Regions from separate parts of the Cupriavidus sp. SK-4 genome, predicted to be linked through region 2. Evidence: riboswitches for the same ligand, from Rfam matches in the RefSeq annotation. Region 2 holds a riboswitch; the other holds the start of a gene.
The links. Region 2 has a riboswitch for glycine ahead of CF68_RS35180 (D-amino acid dehydrogenase). Riboswitches for the same ligand answer to the same signal wherever they lie in the genome.

Region 1: another riboswitch for glycine. It lies ahead of gcvT (glycine cleavage system aminomethyltransferase GcvT); the one in region 2 lies ahead of CF68_RS35180 (D-amino acid dehydrogenase).

The regions. Positions count from the first base shown of each region.
Region 1 covers NZ_JFJW01000087.1:4,893-8,296, forward strand. Annotated here, with positions in the region: gene CF68_RS18540 (UvrD-helicase domain-containing protein) at 1-629, opposite strand, end outside; gene CF68_RS18545 (glycine zipper 2TM domain-containing protein) at 912-1,139, shown strand; glycine riboswitch at 1,217-1,304, shown strand; glycine riboswitch at 1,326-1,451, shown strand; gene gcvT (glycine cleavage system aminomethyltransferase GcvT) at 1,548-2,675, shown strand; gene gcvH (glycine cleavage system protein GcvH) at 2,764-3,144, shown strand; gene gcvP (aminomethyl-transferring glycine dehydrogenase) at 3,245-3,404, shown strand, end outside.
Region 2 covers NZ_JFJW01000245.1:513-3,916, forward strand. Annotated here, with positions in the region: gene CF68_RS35180 (D-amino acid dehydrogenase) at 29-1,342, opposite strand; glycine riboswitch at 1,354-1,472, opposite strand; glycine riboswitch at 1,473-1,571, opposite strand; gene CF68_RS35185 (TonB-dependent receptor) at 1,781-3,404, shown strand, end outside.

The DNA of each region.
Region 1 (3,404 bases), on a different contig from region 2:
TTGAGCTGCACCGCTTCATTGCGCGCGAACAGTTCGGCAGGCAGGCGGATCAGGTCGTCGAAATCCACCGCCTGGTAGGCGTGCAGCGTGGCCACGTAGTTGCGGTAGACCAGCGCGGCCTGGTGCTCGTCGGCATTGGCGGCCTGCGCGATCGCTGCCTCCGGATCGACCATGCCGTTCTTCCACAGCGAGATCGTGCCCTGCACGCCGCGGATCAGCTTCTTGTCGGTGGTGCCGAGCTGCTCCTGGATCAGGCCGAAGCAGTCGTCCGAATCCATGATCGAGAACTGCGGCTTCAGGCCCACGTGCTCGGCCTCCATGCGCAGGATCTGCACCCCGAGCGAGTGGAAGGTACAGACCGTCAGCTGCTTGAGCGGGATGCGCTTGCCCTCGCGCGTGGTCTTGCCCTCCATCAGCTTGCCGATGCGCTCCTGCATCTCCTTGGCGGCCTTGTTGGTAAAGGTGACGGCGGCGATATGGCGCGGCTCGAAGCCCTTGTCCTCGATCAGATGCGCGATCTTCTGCGTGATCACCCGGGTCTTGCCGGAGCCCGCCCCGGCCAGCACCAGGCAAGGGCCGTCCAGGTAGCGGACGGCTTCGGATTGGGCGGAGTTCAGGCCATGGGTCATGCGTGGGATGCGGTTGGAGGCAGGGAAATCGGCAGGAACAGCGGAAGGCCAGGCGGGACACGCCAGCCCCAAAAAACGGGCACGGCGGCAAAGCTGCCGATGTTAACACGCTGGCCGCGGCAGGTCAGTCAGCGCAAACCGCGTTGACACGGCCAGTTGTGTCACTGGCGTAACACTTCGTAAAGGCCGGAGCCAATCGCGCAACCAAACGCTCTAACTAATATGTCCCCCTGGCCTGCGCGGCGGGGTTGACATGCTTGAATCATCACATCGGAGCCAATAATGAAAACCCTGCAGACTTTGACCAAGGTGACCCTGATCGGCGCGACCGTCGCGGCCTTTGCCGGTTGCGCGGACATGACCCCGAAGCAGCGTAATACCGCCATTGGCGCGGGCGCGGGCGCCGTGGGCGGCGCCATCCTCACCGACGGTAGCGCGCTGGGTACGCTGGGTGGCGCGGCCGTGGGCGGCGTGATCGGTAACGTTGTCACCGACGACAAGAAGAAGTAAGCCAGACCACTGCAGCGACAGGTACGGCAGGCTCCCCTGGCCGGTTTGACAAAGGCCGGGGCCTCCCGTACATTGCGCGCATCCGACCGGGAGAGCGCGCATCGCCTGCGCCGCCGAAGGGGTATCACCCGAAAACTCTCAGGCACCACGGACCGATCGGATCGGCATGCAATATGCACACGATGCATGCCGAACTCTGGAGAGCGGCACCCGCCATTCGTGGCGAGCGTGCCCACCGAAGGGGCGCACGAGGACGGGATCCGGCAGGATCCGCCTTGTAATCTCTCAGGTATCGAGGACAGAGGGGTCATCCGCCGCAGCGGTGCTACGCCACATTCAGGCGCGGCGAGCGTTGCGGCGGATGGCCCTTTTTTGTTTTCGCCAACCGAGACTGCCCCAGAGGATTCCATGACGCTCCAGGCCACGCCCCTCAACGCCATCCACCGCGCCCTCGGCGCCCGCATGGTTGATTTCGGCGGCTGGGACATGCCGGTCAACTACGGCTCCCAGATCGAAGAACACAATGCCGTGCGCACCGACGCCGGCATGTTCGATGTGTCGCACATGTGCGTGGTCGACCTCGCCGGCGCCAATACCCGCAGCTTCCTGCGCGGCCTGCTGGCCAACAATGTCGACAAGCTGCAGACCCCGGGCAAGGCGCTCTACTCGTGCATGCTGGATGAGAAAGGCGGCGTGATCGACGACCTGATCGTCTACTTCTTTGCCGAGGACTGCTTCCGCCTGGTCGTCAACGCCAGCACCGCGCTGGGCGACATCGAATGGATCCGCGCGCGCAATGCCGCCACCGGCAGCGATGTGACCATCACGCCGCGCCGCGAAGATGTTGCGCCTGCAGGCGTGCAGCCTCTGGCCATCGTCGCCGTGCAGGGGCCCAACGCCCGCGCCAGGGTGTGGAGCACCTTCCCCTCGACCCAGCCTTCGGACACGCTCAAGCCCTTCAACGCCGCCGTGGTCCAGGACCCGGCCATCGGCGAGATCATGGTGGCGCGCACCGGCTACACCGGCGAAGACGGCTTCGAACTGGTGGTGCCGGCCGAGAACGTCGCCGCCGTCTGGGAAAAGCTGAACGCCGCCGGCGTGCGCCCGGCGGGCCTGGGCGCGCGCGACACCCTGCGCCTGGAAGCCGGCATGAACCTGTACGGCCAGGACATGGATATCAACACCTCGCCGCTGGATGCGGGCCTGGCCTGGACGGTGGACCTGCAGAGCGAGCGCGACTTCACCGGCAAGGCGGCGCTGGCCGCGGCCGGTTCGCGCCAGCAATTCCTCGGCCTGATCCTGCGTGACAAAGGCGGCGTCCTGCGCGCCCACCAGAAAGTGATCAGCCCGGCCGGTGACGGTGAAATCACCAGCGGCACCTTCAGCCCGTCGCTGTCCCAATCCATCGCCTTTGCCCGCCTGCCGAAGGATGTCGCCGTGGGCGATACCGTGCAGGTGGAGATCCGCGACCGCAAACTCAACGCGACTGTGGTTAAACTGCCGTTTGTGCGTAATGGCAAGGCACTCGTGAGCTGAGGCTCATACCAACGGTCGCCCTCGCCTGCCGGCACTTGCCGGGCAGGCATCACCCAACAAGAAACAAATCTGTATCCGGAGAACCTTCATGAATTTCCCCGCTGACCTCAAGTACACCGAGTCGCATGAGTGGGTACGCGTCGAAGCCGACGGCACGCTCACCATCGGCATCACCGACCACGCGCAGGACGCGCTGGGCGACATCGTCTTCCTGGAACTGCCCGAAGTGGGCAAATCGGTCGGTGCCGGCGACGCGCTGGCAGTGGTGGAGTCGGTGAAGGCCGCTTCCGACATCTACGCCCCGGTGGCCGGCGAAGTGATCGCCGTCAACGAGGCCGCCACGGCCGCCCCGGAGAGCGTCAATGCCGACGCCTTCGACGCGTGGCTGTTCAAGCTCAAGCCGGCCAACGGCGACGACGTCAATGGCCTGATGTCGGCCGACGCCTACAAGGCCAGCGTCGGCGCCTGACGCCGGCCGCGCCGGTCCAACCATGGACCGGCCACTGCAGACTGACGCGCGCCGTCCCGGCTGACCACCGGCCGGCGCGCACCCCACGAGGTTCTTGCCAATGAACGCCCCGCTTCCCATGAACGCCGCCCAAGTGAACCGGCCCACGCTGGCCGAACTGGAGGCGCGCGACGCCTTCGCCGCCCGCCATATCGGCCCCGATACCCCCGAACAGCAGCACATGCTGAAGGTGCTGGGCTATGACAGCCGTGCCGCACTGA
Region 2 (3,404 bases):
AGGGGGGAAAACATCTGCAAGTTCAGGCTTAGGCCTTGGCCAATGCCAGCGACGCACCCGGCGCGACTGCCAGCTTCGCGCCGAGATGCTGGTAGACAATCCCCGCCACCATATCCGCAGTCACCGCCGACAAGGTCCACCCCAGGTGCCCGTGCCCGGTGTTGTAGAAGATGCATGCCGTCCGTCCGCGCCCCACACGCGGCAGCATATCCGGCATCATCGGCCGCAGCCCGGCCCAAGGCACCACGCTGCGCGTGCTGACGCCGGGGAAGCACTGCTGCACCCATTCCACCAGCGGGCGGATGCGGTCGGCGCGGATATCGCGGTTGTAGCCATTGAACTCGGCAGTGCCGGCCACGCGGAAGCGGTCGTCGCCCAGGCGGCTGGTGACCAGCTTGGTTTCGTCGTCGAGCAGGCTCACCACCGGTGCCGCGGCGCGGCTGGCTTCATCGGTCAGGTTGACCGTGATCGAATAGCCCTTGACCGGATAGATGTTGACGCGGTCGCCCAGCCCCGCGGCCAGTGCGCGGCTGGCGGTGCCGGCGCAGATCACGGCGCCGTCGAAGGTGGAGCTGGCCGTGTCGGCGCCGTCCTGAACGGTCACGGTGGCGCGCCTGCCGTCGGTCTTCACCGCCCGCACGTCCTGGCCGTACAGGCAGCGCACGCCTAGCCGATCGATGGCCGCGGCCAGGCCGCTGGTGAACTTGTGGATGTCGCCGGTGGAATCGCTTTCGGTGAAGTAGCCGCCATAGTAGGACCCGGCCAGCGTCGGCTCGATCGCGCGCATCTCCTCGGGCGTCACGGCGCGGCGCTCCAGCCCGCCCTGCGCCAGCAGCGCTGAGACCCGGCCGGCATGGTCGAAGCCGGCCTTGTCGCGGTAGATATGGAGGATGCCTTCCTTCTTCAGGTCGAAATCGATGCCTTCCTGCGCCGCCCAGCCGAACAGGTGCTCACGCGCGGCGATGGCCAGGCGCGCGGTCTCGATGGTGTTACGGCGGTAGTGGGGGATCGCGGCGATGAACTCGGCGAACCAGGACAGCTTGTGCCAGCTGGGCCGGGGATTGAGTAGCAGCGGGGCGTCGTTGCGCAGCATCCATTTCATGCCCTTGACGATGGTCGACCAGTGGGTCCAGACCTCGGCGTTGGAGGCCGACAACTGGCCGCCGTTGGCGAACGAGGTCTCCATGGCGGCATAGCGGTGCCGCTCGAACAGCGTGACGGAGAATCCGCGCCGGGCCAGCGCGTAGGCCGTGGTGACACCCGTGATGCCACCGCCGATGACAGCGATTGATTTCATGATCTGCAGGTTCCAGGAACGTCGATGGTGGGAGCCCGGACGCAATATGCGTGGCGGACGCCCCCTCTGTTCTGGACCTGAGAGATTCACGACACCCGGCCGCCAGGGCGGGGTACGCTTGCTCCTTCGGTATGCCGGCGGACGATAGCGTCCGGCATTCTTCAGAGTGCACTGACTGGTGATGCCGGTCCTTTTGCCTGAGAGTTTCCGGGGCGGTTGCTCCTTCGGCGCTGTGCGCGGCGGGCGCCGCGATAGTCTCTCCCTGCATCACATTGGCTTGACGCCAATCGGGGCAATGTAGTGACAAGGTCCGACGTTGGATATGCGGGTTAACACTTAGGCGGCCTGCCGCCCGCGTCGCTATGTCGCATCGGCCTGCGTCCCCATGCCCCATAAAATGTCAGCGCTCGCTCTCGGGGAGAAGCGCCGTATGCTGCGCTCAGGTGGAGTGAGCCAAAAAAAAGACGACAACAAGGTTTTCCAGTGAAGAAAAATCGCATTGCACTGGCCGTTTCGGCGGTACTGATGGGCCCCGCCGTCGCCGCCGCCCAGGTGGTGGACGCGCTCGAGCCGCTGCAGGAGGTGGTGGTCTCGGCCAAGTCGGAGCGCGGCGAGACGCCGGCCATACCGCCCAACACGCCCTCGCCGGCCTACGGCATCAGCAGCCGCCGCATGGCCGACTTCAATGTGGTGAACACGGAAGACGCCCTCAAATACGCGCCCAACCTCGCCGTACGCAAGCGCTTCATCGGCGATATGAACTCGATCATCTCGGTGCGCAGCACCAGTTCGCGCCAGTCGGCGCGGGGGCTGGTCTATGCGGACGGCCTGCTGCTGTCCAACCTGCTGGGATCGGACTTCAGCTTCCCGCCGCGCTGGTCGCTGGTCAACAGCGCTGAGATCGAGCGCATGGATGTGCTGTACGGCCCGTATTCGGCGCTGTATCCCGGCAACTCGCTGGGTGCGACGGTGCTGATCACCACGCGCACGCCGGAGAAGTTCGAGGGCGATGCCAGCGTGCAGCTGTTCACGCAGCGCTTCAGCCTGTACGGCACGCACGACAACTTCAACGGGGTCCACGCCAACGCCTATGTGGGCGACCGCGTCGGCCCGTTCTCGTGGCTGGTCAGCGTGGACCGGCAGGACAGCAAGAGCCAGCCGCTGAGCTTCTATACCACGGCGCGCTCCACGGCCCGTGCCACTTCCGCCGACAAGCCGGTCACCGGCGCCCACTTCGACCAGGACCAGACCGGCCGCGACCGCGTGGTGATGGGCGTGAACAGCGAGGGCGTCACGCATACCGTGCAGGACCAGCTCAAGCTCAAGCTTGGCTACGACATCACCAATACCCTGCAGGCGCAGTTCACTGCCGCCTACTGGCAACAGGACCGCTCCAGCGCCACGGGCAGCTACCTGCGCGATGCCAGTGGCAACGTGGTGTCGAACGGTCCAGTGAATATCGGCGGCTACGAGTATGTGATTCCCGCCAACGCCTTTGCCCCGAGCAATGGCGAGGACGCGCGCTGGCTCTATGGCCTGTCGCTGCGCACGCGCAACGAGACCGGCTGGAATTTCTCGGGCGTGGCGTCGCTGTTCGACGTCAGCAAGGACATCAGCCGCAGCGCCAACACCGTTGGCAGCGGGCCGGGCACGGTGACCTATGGCGACGGCACCGGCTGGCGCACGCTCGACCTGAAGGCCGACTACCGCCCGCAGCAGCTGCAGGGCGGGCACTGGGTCACGTTCGGCTATCACTACGACAACTACCGGCTGAGCAACACCACCTACAACACCTCGGACTGGCAGGCGGCCACCATCACCGCCTTCAACAACGCCTTTGCCGGCAAGACCGAGACCCAGGCGCTGTATGCGCAGGACGCCTGGTACTTTGCCGAGGACTGGAAGCTGATCCCCGGCGTGCGCTACGAACACTGGCGTGCCTATGACGGCAGCCGCAGCCAGCCCGGCGCGGATATCGGCTACCCGGTGCGCAGCGAATCCAACTGGTCGCCCAAGCTGGCGCTGGAGAAGGCCTTCGGGCAGGACTGGCTGGGCCGGTTGTCGCTGGGCCAGGCCTATCGCTACCCGACTGTCAGCGAGCTGTTCC